3 regions of the Pseudomonas sp. Lz4W genome follow, and region 2 is predicted to be linked to each of the others. Evidence: riboswitches for the same ligand, from Rfam matches in the RefSeq annotation. Region 2 holds a riboswitch; each other region holds the start of a gene.
What was found. A riboswitch is a leader RNA that binds a small molecule or an ion and turns the genes downstream of it on or off. The one in region 2 is predicted to bind cobalamin.
Positions count from the first base shown of each region.

Region 1: another riboswitch for cobalamin. It lies ahead of B195_RS10950 (CbtB domain-containing protein); the one in region 2 lies ahead of cobO (cob(I)yrinic acid a,c-diamide adenosyltransferase).
Region 3: another riboswitch for cobalamin. It lies ahead of cobW (cobalamin biosynthesis protein CobW); the one in region 2 lies ahead of cobO (cob(I)yrinic acid a,c-diamide adenosyltransferase).

Region 1 is NZ_CP017432.1:2,348,907-2,352,179, forward strand. Features, by position in the region: gene B195_RS10940 (cobalamin biosynthesis protein) at 1-296, opposite strand, end outside; gene B195_RS10945 (CbtA family protein) at 293-994, opposite strand; gene B195_RS10950 (CbtB domain-containing protein) at 1,006-1,194, opposite strand; cobalamin riboswitch at 1,290-1,505, opposite strand; gene B195_RS10955 (response regulator) at 1,566-1,928, opposite strand; gene B195_RS10960 (response regulator) at 2,186-3,273, shown strand, end outside.
Region 2 is NZ_CP017432.1:1,217,572-1,220,844, forward strand. Features, by position in the region: gene B195_RS05850 (sorbosone dehydrogenase family protein) at 1-1,143, opposite strand, end outside; cobalamin riboswitch at 1,253-1,496, shown strand; gene cobO (cob(I)yrinic acid a,c-diamide adenosyltransferase) at 1,576-2,187, shown strand; gene B195_RS05860 (cobyrinate a,c-diamide synthase) at 2,198-3,273, shown strand, end outside.
Region 3 is NZ_CP017432.1:2,460,636-2,463,908, reverse strand. Features, by position in the region: gene cobN (cobaltochelatase subunit CobN) at 1-615, opposite strand, end outside; gene cobW (cobalamin biosynthesis protein CobW) at 619-1,689, opposite strand; cobalamin riboswitch at 1,782-1,980, opposite strand; gene B195_RS11375 (glycosyltransferase) at 2,165-3,273, shown strand, end outside.

The DNA.
Region 1 (3,273 bases), 1.1 Mb from region 2:
CCAAAGCAGCCGGTGAGGGCAAACGCCCGGGCTGACCGCTGACTCAATTGGGGCGCAAACGGGGCCAGTTGCTGCGCGCTTAGAACCTCATACGCAAGATTCAACTGCGCCGCCAACCGGATGAGTCCCGCCTCATCACGCTTGAGATCAATACTGGCCAGGGCGTGAACCGCCTGCAGAGCGATTCCCGCCTGGCTCAGGGATTGTTCAATCAGGGCCAGCAGGTCATCGACACTGCAACCCTGACGGCAGCCCAGGCCAATCACCAGGATTGGCGCGGTGCCCGCAGCAATCATGCCGAGTACTGAGCTTCAGGCTTGCGGCGGAACAACCAGGCGCTGATCACGCCCAATGCCAGCCAGAAGGCGAAGTTGGTCAGTTGCGAAGCGATCTTGAACTGCGCTTCCAGCTCTTGCGGAGCCAGGCTGGAATGCACCAGGGGCTGGGGCGCACCAAAAATATGCGGTACCAGCACAATCGCAACCCCCAGCACTTTCAGGGCCCAGTGCTTGCCAAACACTAACAGCGCGATGGCCACTGCAGTGGATGCGGCAGTGGTGACCCACCAGAGCTGGCGTTGCAGCAAATCGGCGGCGGCAGTGCCCGGCAACTCGGGCGGCAGGCCAAGGGTTGGCGCCAGGCAGAACACCGCATAGCCGGCCAGCCCCCACAGCAGGCCCTGGGAGGTGCGGGTCGGTGCGCGCAGGGTATACAGGCCCGCCAGCATCAGGGCAAAACCGACCGCCACCACAAGATTACCGCCGGTGGTCGATAGTACCCGCTGCCAACCGTCTTCAGGCTCCCAGGCTTCGTCGTCGTGGCTATGGCCGGCCATGCTGCCTGCGTCGTGCTCGTGCACTTCACTGGCGGCGGGTTTTTCGTAGGTTTCCGCCTGCAGAATCAGAGGGGCGACCCAAAAGCTTTGCAGCAGGGTGAGCAGCAAAGCGCCCAGCAAGCCGGTGAAGCCTGCGGTCTGAGCTATACGCTTAATCATGGCAGGCAACCTCAATGGCACGGAAAGGCTGAACTATGACGGGTGTCATGGGCTGCATTGTGTACGGCTGCAATATGCGAGAAACCGGCGAAGTAGACGAGCAAAGCCCCCAGCACCGCAGCGCCGACGGCAGCAACGATACGTTGGCTTCGTGTGGCGCTGGTGGCAGCGGAGTGAGTACGGCTGGTGCTGATGGACATGGCGCTTCCCTCTGGTCAGACAGCGGGCACAAGAGCGCAAGAAAACCCCGCGAACGAAGCTCGCAGGGTTTAACAGCGCCCGCCCACCGCGGGTTTGTTATTGGTAATGACCAGGCCGGTCTCCGGGCTTGCGAGGGGCTCACGTGGTGTGGGCCTGCAAACATCTCCTTCCCATGCAGGGTGCACAGTGGTTGTGATGTTTCTCTCGCTTACCGTTGCGGGGGCAGCACCGGACTGGTCGGACAATTAACGCCTGACGCACCGGTTTCCCGTTTCACCCTGTGAAGGGCACCTGATACAAGATGTGTAGGAGAGCACAGCTACGCGGGAGCCGTCAAATCAGCTGCCCATGCAATGGTGCAGAGTCAACTTCAGACGGCGAGGATGCTTTTGACCTTGTTGCGCAGTTGGTCGATGGAAAAGGGTTTGCCGATCACAAACATGCCGGCTGGTACATCGATGTTCTCGGCATAGCCGCTGGCAAACAGCACAGGTAACTGTGGTCGCAGCTCGCGGGCTTTATTGGCAAGGGTCTTGCCATCCATCCCCGGCATCCCCACATCGCTCATCAGCAAATCGATCCTGTTGCCCCGGTCTTCGAGCAGTTCCATGGCGCTCTCGCCATCCTCGGCTTCGAGCACGTTGAATTTCAACTCTTCCAGTACGTCAACGATCAACATACGAACAATGGCGTCGTCTTCGACCACCAGAATGGTAGAGGGTGTTGCAGACATAATGGTTATCCCGAATGAAATTGAGCGCGGGTGGGGGCAAACCTGAATTTGCTTGCTCTATCAGTAAGCTGGAACCCCAACCTAGTTCCGCCGTTGTACAAAAAAAATGCCTGTACAAGTTTTGTTAGGATAGCTGTTGCAAGCAGCTAAATCCTTTTTCACTGTAGGAATTGGCTACCACTTCATAAGAAAAATAGAATTTTTACTCGAGAATCCGTCAAACTCTCAATTTTGACCACCGTACACGGGACTGAAATATGAATGCACCAGCTTCGGTAGATGAGCAGAGCTTTCGCAAGCTCCTGAGCCGCAACGTCGGTTTGCCCTTGGGTGTGGGTGTGCTCAGCGCCGTGTTGTTTGTAGCCATGATCAGCTACCTGCTGTCGGTCATTCAGTGGGTCGAACACACCGACCGGGTGATTAACAACGCCAACGAGGCGGTGAAGCTGTCAGTGGATCTTGAAACCGGCATGCGCGGCTTCCTGATTACCGGTGATGAGCATTTTCTTGACCCCTATGAAGTGGCAAAGCCGCAAATCATGGCCCAACTCAAGGGGCTGAAAGAGCTGGTCGGCGACAACCCGCAGCAAATTGATCGCCTCAAGCGTCTCGAAGCCCTGCAATCCGACTGGAGTAACTACGCCCAGTCGATGATCGATATGCGCCGCCAGAGCGGCGACTACAGGGCGGCAGTGCAGGCCGGACGTGGCAAGCGCCTGAGCGATGAAATCCGCAAGGAATTCGAAGACTTCGTTGCCATGGAGCAGCAACTGCGAGTTGCCCGCAATGAAGATGTGAGTAAAACCACCCTCGTCAGTATTGGCCTTTACCTGGTGTTTGTACTCGGCTTGAGTGGTTTTCTGGCCTACAGAGGTCGTCGCGATTTACTCGATCTTTCAAAGAGTTACAGCGACAACCTCGAGCTACAAATTAAGACTGCGCAGCGCCTGGAACAGCAGGCCTGGTTGCGTAACGGTCAAACCGAACTGGCGGAGCAGGTATTGGGCCGGCTGACCCTGAATATGCTGGGGCGCAACATTCTGCAATTCTGCGCCCAGTACCTCGGCACAGTGGTTGCCGCCGTGTATGTACGCGAAGACCACGGCGGCCTCAAACGGGTGGCCAGTTATGGTTTTTCCCGAGAGGAAGAAGCCCGGGATCAGTTGATACACAATGACGAAGGCCTGGTCGGGCAGGCGGCCCGGCAAGACCAGCTGATACGCCTGGACGATGTGCCCGAGGACTACTTCCTGAAAGTCAGCTCAGGTCTTGGGCAAGGCACACCGCGCAGCGTGCTGGTGGTGCCTACCAGCGACGATGACCGGGTCAATGGCGTCATTGAACT
Region 2 (3,273 bases):
GAACGGCACGAAAATCACTTTATAGCCACTGTGGGGTTTGCGGTTCCAGGAGCCGTGCTGGCCAATAAATGCGCCCTCGGTAAAGTTGGGCAGCTTGCTGTTTGTCGCAAAACTGAGCCCCAGGGATGCCGTATGCGGGCCCACGGCATAGTCCGGCGCGATGGCTTTGGCTACTAGCTCCGGGTTTTGTGGATTAACCCGTGTATCCACGTGTTGCCCGTAGTAGCTGAAAGGCCAGCCATAGAAGCCGCCATCCTGTACCGAGGTGATGTAGTCAGGCACCAGATCGCTGCCGATTTCGTCGCGTTCGTTAACCGCAGTCCAGAGTTTTCCTGATTTTGGCTCCCAGTCCATGCCGTTGGGGTTGCGCAGGCCCGAAGCGAAAATACGGTGGCTGCCAGTAGCCGGGTCCACTTCCCAGATCGCGGCGCGGCCTTGCTCTTTGTCCAGGCCGTTTTCGCCCACGTTGCTGTTGGAACCCACGCTGACATAGAGTTTTTTGCCATCCGGGCTGGCGATGACGTTTTTGGTCCAGTGGTGGTTCAACGGGCCGCCGGGCAGGTCGACGACCTTGGTCGGCGGGGCGCTGATGGATTGCTCGCCGGCCTGATAGGGGAAGCGCAGCAGTTTGTCGGCGTCTGCGACATACAGATCATTGCCCACCAGGGTCATGCCGAACGGGGAGTTGAGCTTGTCGATAAAAACCGTGCGGGTTTCTGCCACGCCGTCATGGTTGCTGTCGCGCAGCAGCGTGATCCTGTTGGCGCTGGGGACTGCGGCCCCGGCCCGGCCCATGACTTTCTCCATCACCCAGCCGCGGATGCCCTTGCTGTCATCCGGCTTGGGCGGTGCATTGGTTTCTGCCACCAGTACATCACCATTGGGTAGCACGTAGAGCCAGCGGGGGTGGTCGAGGCCTTCGGCGAAGGCTGCCACTTTCAGTCCCTGGGCGGCAGTCGGCGTAGTGCCCTCGGGCCAGCCTATGGCCGGTGCGATGTTGACTGTCGGAATCAGCGTCTTGTTCGGTTCCGGCAGCTTGGGTGAAGGGCCGGTGCCATCCACCACTTGCAGGGTCGAACTCTCGCCACAGGCGGCCAACCCTGCTGCAAGTACGATGACAATGGCGTGCTGGCGCTTGAGCATGAAGATCTCCATCAGTTCTTGGGCTTGTCAGTCATAGAGGAGCGTAGCTGCTCAAAGGTTCAAGTCGTTGCTGCCGGCTTTAATTGACGCTCCACCCCCAACCCTCTAACCTTCGCGGCTTGTTTCAGGTGCTCTGTGGCCAAAGGTCGACAGGGTGAAACAGGGAAGCCGGTGAGGGCGTGTTTGATCCACACAACCGCTTTGATCCCGGCGCTGCCCCCGCAACGGTAAATGAGTAAAGGCTGCGCTCGATGTCACTGTGTTTTTGCACGGGAAGACGCGTGGTCAGGGTTGCTCCGTCTGGAGTATCCCGCTTGTGAGCCCGGAGACCGGCCTGATCCATCCAACACCTCGCGGCGGGCGATGGTGTGCTTTTTGTTGCAATGTCCCCCGCCTCCCGTTTGCATGATTGAGCCCCAACGGAGAGCTGCCATGAACGAATCCCCCGAACGCGACGAACGTCACCAGGCGCGCATGCTGCGCAAAAAAGCCGTAATGGATGAGCGCATTGCCAGCGCCCCTAACGAGTGCGGGCTGCTGCTGGTACTGACCGGCAACGGTAAAGGCAAAAGCAGTTCGGCCTTTGGCATGCTGGCACGGGCCATGGGCCACGGCATGCAGTGCGGTGTGGTGCAATTCATCAAGGGTCGCAACAGCACCGGCGAAGAGATTTTCTTCCGCCGTTTCCCGGAACAGGTGCGTTACCACGTGATGGGTGAAGGCTTTACCTGGGAAACCCAGGATCGCCAGCGTGATATCGCCGCGGCCGAGGCTGCGTGGGAAGTATCCCGCGAGATGCTGCGCGACCCCTCCATCGGTCTGGTGGTGCTGGATGAACTGAATATTGCGCTCAAGCACGGCTATCTCGACCTCGAGCAAGTGTTGAGCGACCTGCAAGCCCGTCCGCCGATGCAGCATGTATTGGTCACCGGACGCGGCGCTAAACCTGAACTGATAGACCTGGCCGATACCGTGACCGAAATGGGTGTGATCAAACATGCCTTCCAGTCCGGGATCAAAGCCCAGAAAGGCATCGAATTGTGAGTGTTCAAGCATGAGAGAGTCGCGTCATTGCCCGGCGGTATTGATCGCCGCACCGGCCTCGGGCCAGGGCAAGACCACCGTCACCGCCGCCCTGGCCCGATTGCATCGCAATCAAGGGCGCAAGGTGCGGGTATTCAAGTGTGGCCCGGATTTTCTCGATCCCATGATCCTCGAGCGCGCCAGCGGGGCGCCGGTGTATCAGGTGGATTTGTGGATGGTGGGCGCCGATGAAAGCCGCCGCCTGTTGTGGGAAGCCGCAGGTGAAGCGGACCTGATTCTGATTGAAGGGGTGATGGGCTTGTTCGACGGCACGCCGTCCAGCGCTGATCTGGCGCGTCATTTTGGCGTGCCGGTGTTGGGCGTGATTGATGGCACTGCCATGGCCCAGACCTTTGGTGCGCTGGCGTTGGGCCTGGCGCGGTATCAGCCGGACTTGCCGTTTGCCGGGGTGCTGGCCAACCGCGTCGGTACCGTGCGCCATGCGCAGTTGCTGGAGGGAAGCCTGACTGAAGGTCTGCGCTGGTATGGCGCGCTGTCCCGTGAAACCGCAATCGAACTGCCAAGCCGTCACCTGGGCCTGGTCCAGGCCAGCGAGTTGAATGATCTGGATGCACGCCTTGATGCGGCAGCCGCAGCCCTGGCCAGCACCTGTGAGGTAGCGCTGCCACCGGCGGTGGAGTTCGCTGCACCGCAGTTGGTACCTGCCGAGCCATTATTGGCCGGAGTGCGTATTGCCGTGGCCCGGGATGAAGCCTTCGCCTTCACCTATGGCGCGAGCCTGGCGCTGTTGCGGGACATGGGCGCCGAATTGCTGTTCTTCTCGCCGATTCACGATGCCCGCTTGCCCGAGGCTGACAGTCTGTATTTGCCGGGCGGTTATCCTGAACTGCATCACCTTGAGCTGTCGCGTAATACGCCGATGCTGCAGGCCATTCGCGCGCACCATGCTGCGGGCAAACCCTTGCTTGCGGAATGCGGTGGCATGCTCTATCTGCTGGATGCCCTGACCGACGTCGACGGCCAGCGTGCCGAGCTGGTGGGGCTGCTGGCCGGTGAAGCGACCATGCAAAAGCGCCTGGCGGCACT
Region 3 (3,273 bases), 1.2 Mb from region 2:
CAGCAGCGCCGCCACCGGATACCCGGGTTGCCAGTCAGCCTGCCAGTGACTGAGTTGCGGGCTGGAATGCACCGGATGATAAATCGCGGTACGGGGCAAGGTTTGCGGCTCGTCCCACCCATAGTCGCGGCCCAGCCACTGGGTGGCCAGGCAACGATAGAGTTGCAAGGCATTGTGCAACCCGCCCTGGCGCAGGAAATGCCACAGACGCTCACCCTCGCCAGCCGCCACCGTGCTCAGTGCGCTGAGCTCCGGGTCGGGACGGTCATCGCCCGGCACCAGAATCAGGGTGACGCCACGTTCGGCCAGCTGCATCAAGCGCTCGATGCCGTAGCGCCAGTAACCTATGCCGCCGTGCAATGACAGCAGGATCACTTTGGCGTGTTGCAGCACCTGATCGAAATACAGGTCGACCGAGCCGTGGTTCTGTACCTGCATCGGGTTTGCCAGACGCAGGCCAGGATAATTTTCAGGCAACTGCTGCGCGGCTTGCGCCAGCAGTGCCAGGCTTGAATCACCGCTGCACAGGATCACCAGCTCGGCGGGGGTCTGTCCGAGGTCGGCAATGTTGTCGTCCGATACAAAGCCACCAGGCTGGGTCCTGAGCAAATGCATGGTTTAAGCGCTCAACGCTGTGCGCAGGGTGGACTCGAGCAGTGCCGCGTCCAGATCCTGACCGATCAGCACGAGCCGGGTGCTGCGTGCTTCATCGCGGCCCCAGGCACGGTCGAAGTGCTTGTCAAAGCGGGTACCCACGCCCTGGATCAACAAGCGCATCGGCTTGCCCGGGATGGCGGCAAAGCCTTTGACCCGCAGAATGCCGTGCTGGACCACCAGTTGCGTCAGGGCTTGCATCAATACGCTTTCTTCGCCTTCAGGCAGCTCGATGGAAATCGAATCGAAGGCATCGTGGTCATGATCGTCGTGGTCATCATCACCGTCGTGGTGGTGATCGTGGTGGCTGTGGCGGTCATCGATATGATCCTCGGAGCCGGCACCCAGCCCCAACAGCACATCCAGAGGCAAGCGGCCGCTGCTGGCCTCGATCACCTTCACCGCAGGTGGCAGCTCTTCGGCGACTTCGGCGCGCACCCGGGCCAGATCTTCAGGGCTGATCAGGTCGGCTTTATTGAGGATCACCAGATCGGCGCTGGCCAGCTGATCAGCAAACAGCTCGTGCAGAGGCGACTCGTGGTCCAGATTCGGGTCGAGTTTGCGCTGGGCGTCGACCTGATCCGGGAACGCGGCAAAAGTGCCGGCAGCCACAGCCGGGCTGTCGACGACGGTAATAACCGCGTCAACCGTGCAGGCGCTGCGGATTTCCGGCCACTGGAAGGCTTGCACCAGAGGTTTGGGCAGGGCCAGGCCCGAGGTTTCGATCAGGATATGGTCGATATCGCCGCGACGGGCCACCAGTTCGCGCATCACCGGGAAGAACTCTTCCTGCACGGTGCAGCACAGGCAACCATTGGCCAGTTCATAAACGCGGCCGTTGGCTTCTTCTTCGGTGCAGCCGATGGTGCACTGCTTGAGGATTTCACCGTCGATACCCAGCTCACCGAACTCATTGACGATCACCGCAATACGGCGGCCCTGGGCGTTATCCAGCATGTGCCGCAGCAGTGTGGTTTTGCCCGAACCGAGAAAGCCGGTAACGATAGTGACAGGGATTTTGGCCAGTGTTTTCATCGGATGCCCTTTGGCAAGCGGCGGGCATACGGGACGACGACCGCAGGCTGTGCGCGGTCAGTCTTCGCCACCGGATCACCCCGCCCGGTTGAAGTAAGAATCTGTGACGAGGCAGGTCTCCTGGCTTACGGCGGGGTATCAGCCGGGGCTGACACCGACCTTGCGCCTTCCCGCTTGTTCAGCAGTGGCATTGCAAGGTCATCGACCGTTTACAGTTGCGGGGGCAGCCGCGGCATACCGCGTTCCCTTCTTAGCTTCGCGTGGCGAAGAACCTCGAACGTGCAAGGCTACGCAGTGCTTTGTAACAGGTCAATGTCATCCTGTGGCGGCTGGCTTGCCAGCGATGGATTCAACCCGGCTTGCAGGACCGATCATGGCGACCTCATCGCTGGCAAGCCAGCTCCCACACATGATCAATGCAGTGTTGTGTTCTAATTGCCGCCTTTTTTCAGCCTCAGGCTTCAAGGAACCGCCCATGTCGTCCCCTCGCCCAACCCACGTCCTGATCATTGGCTACGTGTGGCCCGAGCCTCGCTCTTCTGCGGCGGGCGGGCACATGATGCAAATCATCGACAGTTTCTTGCAGCACGGCTGGCAGATCACCTTCAGTAGCCCGGCCGGGGTTGGCGAGCACAAGGCCGACTTGGCAGCGCTGGGCATCGATGAAGTGGGGATCGAGCTCAATAACAGCAGCTTCGACACCTTTATCAGTGAACTGGCCCCGGATATCGTCCTGTTCGACCGTTTCATGATGGAGGAGCAGTTCGGCTGGCGCGTTGAGAAGCACTGCCCGAATGCCTTGCGTGTCCTGGAAACCTCCGACTTGCAAAGCCTGCGCGACGCCCGTCACCTGCAACTCAAGGCGCGGCTCAAGCACAACCCGGAGCAGGATGACTTCAGCAGCCTGTTCGCCCCGGGGCAACGCACCACCTTTGAACACATGGCCGATGCCGACCTTGCGCAACGGGAAATCGCCGCGATCTACCGCAGCGACCTGAACCTGATGATTTCCGAATATGAAATCGATCTTCTGGTGGAGCAATTTCAGGTACCCGAGGCACTGTTGCACTGGTGTCCGCTGATGGTTGACAGCGTCCCTGAGCAATTCGTGCCTTACGAGCAGCGCCAGCATTTCTTGAGCATCGGCAACTTCCGCCATGGGCCGAACTGGGACGCCGTGTTATGGATGAAAACCCATATCTGGCCGCTGATCCGCCAGCAACTGCCCGACGCCCAACTGCATGTCTACGGTGCCTACACGCCGCCCAAAGCCACGGCCCTGCATAACCCGGCCCAGGGTTTTCATGTACTCAACTGGGCCGAGGATGCCCTGGCCGTGATGAGCAACGCACGGATCTGCCTGGCCCCTTTACGCTTTGGCGCTGGCATCAAAGGCAAAATCGCCGACGCCATGCTTTGCGGCACCCCTAATGTCACGACCCCGGTGGGTGCGGAAGGCATGCACGGTGACATGCCGTGGGCCGGAGCCGTAGAACAGAGTGCCAGCGCCATTGCGCAGGCGGCCGTCGAGCTGTACCGCAACCCCCAGGCGTGGCAGCAGGCGCAACACAACGGCCAGGCGTT